DNA from 2 places in the Leeuwenhoekiella sp. NPDC079379 genome. Region 1 is predicted to be linked to the other one. Evidence: riboswitches for the same ligand, from Rfam matches in the RefSeq annotation. Region 1 holds a riboswitch; the other holds the start of a gene.
The links. Region 1 has a riboswitch for S-adenosylmethionine ahead of ACIGAM_RS12915 (Na+/H+ antiporter NhaC family protein). Riboswitches for the same ligand answer to the same signal wherever they lie in the genome.

Region 1 (5,460 bases):
ATGCGTGGCTTGAAGCAAAAGAATATCAGATTGAAGCGACCTATGCAATGCCTATGAATACTGCAGCTGTAAAAGCTGTTTTAAACAGTAATATATTAGGACCCGGTAACAATTCTGCTCAGGTAAGTTTAATAGGTAATCCCAATTTTGTAAAGATTGATGGCGATAGCATTCACGCAAGACTACCTTATTTTGGTGAACGCCGTATGGGTGGCGCTTATAATACCCGAGATGCGGGAATAACGGTAAACGGATTGATACGTGATTATGAAAAGGAAATTAAGAAAGGAATGTATGTAATCACATTTTCGGCACGTGATACTGAAGGAACCGAAAGCTATGATTTTATACTCAATCCAAGATCTAATCTGGTTGCAGATCTTTCTGTACAAAGTACACAACGCACAACAATACATTATCGCGGAACTGTAGATCAATTAAAACCTGAGGGATCTAAGAAGTAAGGTTAATAGAATATTAGGTCTAAAATATAATTTCCTTGAAAAAGTAATGTGAAGCAACTCTTGCTTGAAAAAGAAGCTTCAATAAATTCTATTTTACATAATGTAAATTATAGAACAAATATATTGATTAGTGAAATAGTGCTAAGAACTCATTTTTCTTAGTTTTTCCTTTTAGCTGTATTTAATAGATTGTTTTAAACTAACTGTTATTACGAATGCAATCGTGAAAGAATTCAATAATCTTAATACTATCTTTAAAGCATTAGAAAAATTAAAACAACCTTGATATCATTTTGAGTACAGTCGAGAAATCACAAATACGATTCATATTGATTACTAACTCATTATATAGAAAAAACTATAATTTTCAAAATTCGCGTATTCTGTACGAAGTCCAAGAAATTTTCAAATACGCGATTTTCAGAGCTTTGGATTTATACGTTCAAGATTCTAAATTTTGTAAGTTGGTAATTAATTTTCTTTCAGCTTTTCGGCAACAGCATCATAATATTGCCTGCTTACAACTTCTGTCCATTCGGTGGGAGTTTCACCACTGTAAAGCGCTAAGTAAGTCACATCGTTATTTTTTGAAGACGAGTGCCAATGTTCTGTATCCTTTAGACATTTAATAATATCACCAGTTTTCATTATATAAGGTTCTTTGCCCTTTTCCTGATAATACCCGATTCCCTCTACAACGATTAATACCTGTGTAGTACTGTGTTTATGCCAGTCTAACGTAGAATTTGCCTTAAATGTAGCTTTAACAAGATTATATGGTAAATTTTCATCTTCTTGCAAGATTCTAGATAACCAAGCTTCTCCCAGATAATGCGTATTGGGAGCTTTAATACCTTCATCTAAGTAGGAAGATACAGTATAGTCAGCATGTTGTGCAGATGCACCTAAAGAAACTATAGAAATAAGGAGAACTAGTATTTTTTTCATTTTAAAAATTTATTGTTTAAGCCTTTATAAATTAACCAATAAGTATGATGGTATTATATATCTAAGTAACTGTTTTTAGGAACTAGTCTAAAAATTATTTTAACTATTAATTACACGTTTAGCTAAAGCCTAATACTCCGTCTTATCCAATTTTTTTGTCCATTCCTGAAAAGGTTTAATGGCGACTTCGGGAGACAATTGCTCAAAAGGGATGCTGCGCTTCTCGTATGGTAAAGGGATTTCCTTATAAATAAACGCATCATCAAAGCCTATGTTAGCTGCGTCTTGTTGACTGCTTCCGTAATACACTTTTTCAGGTCTCGCCCAGTAGATTGCTCCCAGGCACATTGGGCAAGGTTCGCAGGAAGTATAAATCGTACAGCCATCGAGTTGAAACGAATTTAAATTTTTACACGCGTCACGTATGGCCGTAACTTCGGCGTGTGCGGTAGGATCATTTGTAGAAGTAACTTTATTATTTCCTTTTCCTATAATTTTTCCGTCTTTGACAATCACACAGCCAAAGGGTCCTCCTTCATTATTTTGCATTCCTTTTAAAGCCGCATTTACAGCTTCTAACATAAATTCTTCGTTGCTCATTATCTTTTCGTATTTGCTGTAAATATAGGAGTTTATGATGCTTTTAAGAATATTTAATTGCTGATGAAATCAAGTAGTACTCTAATATTTTCCGCAAAAAAAAACATATCTAAAAAAGATACCACTTCCCTCCCATCGGTTTAGGAATACAAATTCAGAATACGCACGTTATAAAAATATTAACTTTTAAAGTAGGATGAATAATAATTGCTAGAGTACTTTTGCGCCCTTAAATTAATTATCCAGAATCTCATAAGGGAGATAGCAACCTGCAATAACGAGCAAGGTGCTAAGATAGATAAGCCAATTACTTGGAAACCTTGTTAACGCATACGTCTATGTAATTACTGCTATTGCCTTTTTGAGTGTAAAATTATAAAATGGCAGAACTTAAGATTACCCCAAAATTCTCAGCACTCATTCCATTATTTGTCTTTGTAGGTACCTTTCTTGGCGTAGGTATTTATCAAAACGACTTTTATGCACTTCCTGCTCCTATCGCAGTTATAGTAGGGATTGTTGTGGCATTTATACTATTTAGACAATCTATTAACGCTAAAATTAGAACACTTTTAAAAGGCTGTGGTGATGATAAAATCTTGACAATGTGCTTAATTTATCTACTTGCAGGTGCTTTTGCCGCTATTACCAATGCAACCGGCAGTGTAGATGCAATTGTAAATATGGGTTTAGACTTCATTGCTATTGAATACATCTATATGGGTATTTTTATCATTGCAGGTTTCTTATCTGTCTCTACGGGAACTTCGGTAGGCGCTATTGTAGCCCTGGCTCCTATTGTTGTAGGTTTTGCTGCAAACAGCAGCGCAGACCTGGCGATACTTTGTGGTGCACTTTTAGGCGGTAGTATGTTTGGAGATAACTTATCGGTTATTTCAGATACGACTATTGCGGCGACCCAATCACTCGGAACCAAAATGAGTGATAAATTTAAACAGAATATAAAAATTGCCGTACCTGCAGCTTTAGGTACAATAGCTATCTTAGTTTTTCAAGGTACAGATCTTACAGCTAGTGCAGCAACAGCTGTTAGCTACAACTATGATGTGCTAAAAATCACACCGTATATTCTAGTAATTTTACTTTCTATTCTGGGACTTAATGTATTTGTAACGCTGTTTTTAGGAGTACTTGCAGCAGGTGTTTTAGGAATTAGCTACGGCGATTTCACGCTTTTAGAATCTACCAGAATTGCCTATGAGGGCTTTACGAATATGACCGAAATTTTCTTACTCTCTTTACTTACCGGTGGCCTTGCAGCTCTGGTAGCTCGTAATGGCGGAATTGAATTTATTCTGGTAAGCATTAAAAAGCTTATAAAAAATAGAAAAACTGCAGAACTTGGTATTGCTACATTGGTAAGCACCATCAATATGGCTATTGCAAACAATACGGTCTCTATCATTATCGCCGGTCCTATTGCAAAAACTATTAATGATGAGTACAAATTAGACAATAAAAAAACAGCTTCAATTTTAGATATTTTTGCCTGTATTGTTCAGGGATTATTGCCTTATGGCGCGCAGGTTCTTATGATTTTAAGCTTTTCTAACGGAAAGATTGATTATTTAGATTTAATGGGAAATACCTGGTATTTACTTCTATTGCTGGTGTACACAGTGCTCTTTATTACGTTGAACCCAATGCGCAAGCCAAATCTAAAGTAGTTTGATATGGAATCTACTATATGTATTTAATGCAAATCTATTTATAGATTCAAATTTATGAGTCGAAATGCAGAACACGTTTTCTCACAAATTTAAGTGCTACCGAAAAGCTTAGTAATACATTCTAAAATCTAATAGTTTACAGGCTGCGTAGTGTTTTTGATGTAATTGTTCTACCACTTCAAAAATATCATCATCTTCATTAAACAGATTAAAAAAGACTTTATCAAGGTTTGAACTGCTCAACCCGGCATCTGCATTGCCATAGCCAGAAACCGCTTTTGCATTTGTGATATCAAGAAAATATTGAGCTTCTTCTTCATCAAGGTCCAGTATTTTAGCACTTGAAAAATGAACGATTTTACCTCTTAGCTTTCCTTCAAAAAGTTCTGCTATTTCTTGAAAACTATAATAATAGTCGTTCAAGCAAATACTATTGGCTTCTCCGGTCATCACCAGATAGATGATCTCGTATTCCTTAAAATAATGGTCATCTAAAACCAGAGTATTTAGGCTCGCTTCAAGACCTTCTATGGTATCACAAGTTTGATATATACTTGCTATACCGTACTGAATCACTAACTCTTCGAGATTTTTTTGAGCTTCAGTAATTTGATTTAGTTCTACATCAGCAACCCCTTCGAGACAATAAATAAATTTCTCTGGATCTAGATCGTTCTTTTGTGGTAATTGTGTTCTTTTTTCCAGCACTTTAAAATAGTATATAGTAAACTGCAAATTTAAAGACTGTAGTGTGATTTAAAGGGATTACCTAAGGAAATAAAAGCAACTGTAGTTTTTAAAATAGGTAATAGCCTACCTGCTAGCGGAATAAATAACTGCTTTTTAAATTGTGAATATCTATCTGTTTTTATGTCAAATTACCCACGACCTATACCCTATTTTTGAAACTCTAAAAACAATATATTATGAGTGCAACCTGGTACGAATGCAAGGTAAAATATAGAAAATTTGATGAAGCGTCTGGTACGCAAAAGGTTAAAACCGAACCTTTTTTAGTAGATGCAATCTCGTACACTGAAGCAGAAAGCCGAATTACAGAAGAAATGGCTTCGTATTTAATGGAAGGTGAAGAGATTAAAATCACAAACATTAAAGTTGCTAATTATGCAGAGATTCATCCTTTTGAAAATAGCGACCGCTGGTTTAAATCTAAAATATCGTTAATCGCTTTTGATGAAGAAAGCGGTAAAGAACGCAAAACCAATATGTATCTGCTGGTACAGGCAAATGATGTAAAAGAAGCCTTTGAAAATACGGTAACTACGATGCAGGATACCATGGGCGAGTACACAATACCGGCAGTTTCTGAATCTCCTATTATGGATGTTTTTCCGTATTTTTCTGGTGATGAAGATGAGACGGAACGTCTGGAAGAGTTTACCCGTTTAAAAGAATCTACACCTACCTACAACGACGAAAATGAAGAATTAGCAATGGCTGATTCGCTTACTGTAGAAGCTGAATAACATAAATTACAATTCAATTTGAGTAAGGGGAGTAATCTCATTTGAGTTTTAATTTACTCAAATGACCGTTATAAAACTCTTTATAAAGTCCCGATTTTTCGGGACTTTTTTTCTAATTAATTTTTTGTAGACTCTAAAGTGGCGCAAGAATATTGCACTCTAGACAGCTTCATATGAAATTTAATTAGAGACAGACACTCCAACTTATTATAATATCAAACCGATTAAGCGCCCTACACACCTATATTTGCAAACGCAAATGCTTACTAA
Region 2 (5,460 bases), on a different contig from region 1:
GCGGTATCTGCTCTAAATACAGGATATAACAATTGCTCAAGCTGTTCAAATTCGATTAAAAAGGCATCGTGACCGTGTACCGAATTAATCTCGCCATAGGTTACATTGTTCTTATGTTGCGCCAGCTGCTTATACGTTTCTCTGTTTTCTGCAGGTGTAAAAAATAGATCAGAATCTACTCCTATGATGTGAATATTTGCCTCTACCTTACTTAAAATCTCATTAAAACCTTCGCGACCACGAGTTACATCTATAGTTTTTAGAAGCTGATTCATTAACCGGTATGCTGCTACCTGAAAGCGGTCTTTTAACTTGTGTCCGTGATGGTCTAACCAGCTTTCTACATTAAAGATTTTAAGATCTTCATTTGTGCTGCGCTGAAATTTATTCTTAAATGACTCTGGTGTTCTATAGCACAACATCGCGTGCATACGCGCATCGTGAACTGGCTGTGAAGAGTTTTTTAATATTTGTTCCTGAATCTGGCAGTTAGCAATAAGCCAATCTGTAGACTTCCAGTCTGATGCAACGGGGATTAGATGCTTAGTAATATCTGGCTGAAGTGCAATCATCTCCCAGGCAATACCGCCTCCCAGTGAGCCTCCTACAATAGCAAAAAGTTCCTTAATCTTCAGTAATTTAAGACCTTCTAAAAAGGAACGCGCCACATCCTGAGCCACAAAATCTTTATAGTTCTCGATCAAGAATCCGTCATAACCATTCCCCGGAATATTAAACGAAAGAATGCTATACGTATTTGTATCTATACACTTATTCTCTCCTATAATTTCATTCCACCAGCCGTCTTCACCACTCACGTGCGAGTTACCGGTAAGTGCATGGTTAACTAAAATTAACGGCGCTGTCCCCAGTTTTTGACCAAATGTCTCATAACTTAATGGCAGATCTAATTGATAACCTGACTGCGTTATGAAATTTAGTATTTCAAGTTTGTGTACCATTTAGGGTAAATTGTAGTATTAATCGCCTATCTCCAGACAGGCGATTTGTAATTTTATGTAGTAACTGCTTATTTAATTTGTGCGAATGCCGCTTTTAGATCAGCTTTTAAATCTTCAACATCTTCAAGACCTACAGAAAGACGTATTAAATCTTTAGTAACTCCCGTTGCTTCCTGAGCCGCATCTGGCAGTTGCTGATGCGTAGTACTTGCCGGGTGTATAATTAATGATTTAGTATCTCCTATATTTGCCAGCAGTGAAAAAATTTCCGTTTTATCTGCAACTGTTTTCGCTCCTTCAAAACCACTTTTTAAACCAAAAGTCACGATCCCACTTTGACCGTGAGGCAGGTATTTTTTTGCTAAAGTATTGTATTTACTACTCGCTAAACCAGGATAGTTAACCCAGGTTACCTCAGGTTGTGCTTCTAACCAGGTTGCTAATTCCAATGCATTTTCACTATGTTGTTTGATGCGGACTTTTAAAGTCTCTAATCCCTGAATAATTTGAAAGGCATTAAACGGACTCAAAGCAGCACCGTGATCTCGTAACCCTTCAATACGCGTTTTTGCAATAAAAGCTGCTGGTCCTAAAACATCGTGATATACTAACCCGTGATAACCTGCAGAAGGCTCTGTAAACTCGGGGAATTTTCCGCTAGACCAGTCAAAAGTACCTGCATCGATAATAACCCCACCTAAAGAAGTTCCGTTACCATTAATGTATTTAGTCAAAGAATGAATTACAATATTTGCCCCGTATGCAATAGGATTTAAAAGTGCAGGTGAAGCGACGGTATTATCTACTATTAAAGGTATTTTATGCTCTTTAGCAGTAGCAGAAATTCCTTCTAGATCTAAAACATCAAGCTTAGGATTTCCTAAAGATTCTACAAAAATAGCACGTGTGTTATCTTGTATAGCAGAATCAAAGTTTGAAACCTCATCAGGATTAACAAATGTGGTTGTTATACCAAATCTGGGGAGCGTAACACTCAATAAATTATAAGTTCCTCCATAGAGACTGCTCGAGGCTACAATATGATCTCCTTGCTTTAAGAGTGTGAGCAACGCTGTGTTAATCGCAGCAGTTCCAGAGGCTGTCACGACAGCTGCAATACCACCTTCTAATGCAGCAAGACGTTGCTCTAAAACATCATTTGTAGGATTATTTAAACGTGTATAAATAAAACCAGGTTGCGATAGATTAAATAATCCTGCGGCATGATCAGAATCATTAAAAACGTAACTGCTGGTCTGGTAAATAGGCACAGCTCGTGTACCACCATTTGTAGTAGTGTCATGACCGGCGTGTAAAGCTTGTGTTGAAAATTTTTGAGTACTCATTTTTCTCATTTTTAGTTAAAAAATTAAACCAAAAGTCAAATAGTGCCGCCCTGGCATCAATTACAAGAAAAATGTTATGAAGAAAAAACTATTTATGAACAAATAGTTTGTTAGGTTATCTATCATCAGTAATTAAACTGTTGTAGAATTTAGCACCTTCATCCCGTAGGAAGGGTTGCTAAGGCTTCATTGGGTCTATCCCTCCGCCTTTCTTGATAACATTTCAGTAAGTGTTTGAACTTTGTGAGTGTAAAGATTGCAAAACCTTTTACAGATATGCAAGTAAAGGACGTTTAATTTTACAAAATGAAAAGTTTTCATAAGATTTTGATTCCCGTTTTTTAATACCTTCTAAATTTATACATTTGCCACCCAAAAGAGGAAAGATTTGACTGATTGCAACCTCTTATACTGAATGATTTTTCGGTGTAAAAAATGCTAAAGGCAGTAACCACTACCATTAAGAAGCATTTGTCAAATCTTTTTTCAGCTTAAAGAATAATCCTCTGTGGAAACACCAGAGGTATAAATTGATAACTAATTTTAAATTTTGGTTAATTCTTAAATTTGAAACCCACTAGGGAAAAAATTGCTTGAATGGCTTACTTATTTACCTCAGAAAGCGTGTCTGAAGGACACCCGGATAAAATCGCTGATCAAATTAGCGATACATTATTAGACAATTTTCTAGCCTTTGACCCCGAGTCAAAAGTAGCTTGTGAAACACTTGTGACTACCGGCCAGGTTGTACTTGCCGGAGAAGTAAAAAGCGATACGTATATAGACGTTCAAAATATTGCAAGAGGCGTTATCAATGATATTGGCTACACTAAAGGTGCTTACCAGTTTAGCGGAGATAGTTGTGGCGTAATCTCTTTAATACACGAGCAATCTAAAGATATAAATCAAGGTGTAGACCGAGCTTCTAAAGAAGAGCAAGGCGCGGGAGATCAAGGGATGATGTTTGGGTATGCGACTAAAGAAACGGCTAATTATATGCCTCTCGCTTTAGACATCTCACACCGCATAATGATTGAGTTGGCAAAACTACGCCGCGAAGAAAAAGACATCACCTATTTACGACCAGATGCTAAAGCACAGGTGACTATTGAGTATTCTGATGACAACATACCTCAAAAAATCGTTGCTATTGTAGTTTCTACACAGCACGACGAATTTGATGAAGATGAAAAAATGCTTGCTAAGATTAAAAATGATATGATTTCTATTTTAATCCCACGCGTAAAGGCAGGTCTTACAGAAGATATTGCTAAACTATTTAATGACGAGATCACCTACCATATTAACCCAACAGGGAAGTTTGTTATAGGTGGTCCTCACGGAGATTCTGGTCTTACAGGGCGTAAAATCATCGTAGATACCTATGGCGGTAAAGGTGCTCACGGTGGTGGTGCATTTTCTGGTAAAGATCCCAGTAAAGTAGACCGTTCTGCGGCTTATGCTGCACGACACATTGCTAAAAATTTAGTGGCTGCAGGTGTAGCTGATGAGGTTTTAGTACAGGTATCTTATGCTATTGGTGTTGTAGAGCCCACTTCTATATTTGTAGACACTTACGGAACTAAGAATGTAGCTATGAGCAACGGTGAGATAGCCACAAAAGTACGTGAGCTATTTGATATGCGCCCTGCGGCAATTGAAGATCGTTTAAAATTACGCAATCCTATTTATAGAGAAACTGCGGCTTATGGTCATATGGGGAAAGATCCGCAGGTTATGACAAAGGTTTTTGAAAGCCCATATAGCGGTAGAGTTACTAAAGAAGTTGAACTCTTTACCTGGGAAAAGCTTGATTATGTAGATCAAGTAAAAGAAGCTTTTGGCTTGTAAACTTAAATACATCACAAACTATATCTAATGCCATTCAGTCTGAATGGCATTTTTTAATTTTAGATTTAAAAACAATGGCACTCTTACTTATACGCAACGATAAAAATTATACGCCGTGGATTGATGCTTTAAAAAAAGCCGATTCTTCAATCAACGTAGTAACTCCCGAGACGGTAGAAAATCGTGATGAGGTTATAATGGCTGTTACATGGAAAGCTCCACAAGGAAGTTTTGCAAATTACCCTAATCTAAAAGCGATAGGCTCTATGGGTGCTGGTGTAGATCATTTATTTGAAGATAAATCATTACCCGGCGATGTGACTCTTACTCGCGTAGTAGACGACAAGCTCGCCAGTGATATGCAAGAATTTGTAAGTGCTCTATGCCTTAATCACATTAGAAATCTAAAAGTTTATTCGGCATTACAAGATCAATCAAATTGGAAACCTACTCCATATCGCAGAGCAAAAGAAGTTTGTGTAGGGGTTTTAGGACTAGGAACATTAGGCCAGGCTGTGGGAACTATGCTAACTAATGTAGGCTTTAAAGTCACCGGCTGGTCACACTCAAAGAAGGAAATTGAAAATATAACTAGCTATTCTCAAAACGAACTTGATGCGTTTTTAGCTGAAGCTGAAATTCTTGTCTGCCTACTCCCTTTAACTGAAAAAACTGAAGGAATTTTAAATACTGAGTTATTTTCTAAACTTCCTAAAGGTGCGTATTTAATAAATGTTGCTCGAGGAGGACACCTTGTTGAAACTGATTTGATTGAAGCCCTAAACAATGGACAATTGAGCGGTGCAGCATTAGATGTTTTCAATACAGAGCCTTTGCCAGAAGATCACCCGTTCTGGAATAATAAGGATATTATAATCACACCACATATTGCAAGTATGAGCAATGCGGCTTCGGTTTCTGCACAAATTGCCGAAAATTATAAACGATTGCAAGACGGAAATGAATTGATGAATACAGTATCTAATGAAAGAGGATATTAATACTCATTCAATTGCTGAAAACCATTGAAGACGGGTTTGAAAGTTACCCGAAACATCTTTAGATTTTAATTTTTCAGATACTAGTGCTAATTCAGAATCATCAGGTTTACACAAACAGGATTTTAAGAAATAGAATACCACTTGATTACGCGGATCTATGCTACTTTCAGGGTATTCTTTTGCTAGAATACGAGTCACTTTTGATGTTTTTCCTCGGTATACATCAATCATTAAATCGTAAAGTGCAATACGCTCTTCAAATAGGTTGTATGTGCTCATTGTATTAACAAGTAGATCTTC

Region 2: another riboswitch for S-adenosylmethionine. It lies ahead of ACIGAM_RS00855 (O-acetylhomoserine aminocarboxypropyltransferase/cysteine synthase family protein); the one in region 1 lies ahead of ACIGAM_RS12915 (Na+/H+ antiporter NhaC family protein).

Annotation. Positions count from the first base shown of each region.
Region 1 covers NZ_JBITTU010000006.1:240,913-246,372, forward strand. Annotated here, with positions in the region: gene ACIGAM_RS12900 (DUF4251 domain-containing protein) at 1-464, shown strand, start outside; gene ACIGAM_RS12905 (cupin domain-containing protein) at 936-1,412, opposite strand; gene ACIGAM_RS12910 (nucleoside deaminase) at 1,542-2,012, opposite strand; SAM-I-IV-variant riboswitch at 2,246-2,344, shown strand; gene ACIGAM_RS12915 (Na+/H+ antiporter NhaC family protein) at 2,393-3,700, shown strand; gene ACIGAM_RS12920 (DUF6642 family protein) at 3,812-4,411, opposite strand; gene ACIGAM_RS12925 (DUF4494 domain-containing protein) at 4,630-5,190, shown strand.
Region 2 covers NZ_JBITTU010000001.1:210,491-215,950, forward strand. Annotated here, with positions in the region: gene thrA (bifunctional aspartate kinase/homoserine dehydrogenase I) at 1-962, opposite strand, end outside; gene ACIGAM_RS00855 (O-acetylhomoserine aminocarboxypropyltransferase/cysteine synthase family protein) at 1,031-2,308, opposite strand; SAM riboswitch class I at 2,421-2,530, opposite strand; gene metK (methionine adenosyltransferase) at 2,906-4,159, shown strand; gene ACIGAM_RS00865 (2-hydroxyacid dehydrogenase) at 4,234-5,160, shown strand; gene ACIGAM_RS00870 (thioredoxin domain-containing protein) at 5,164-5,460, opposite strand, start outside.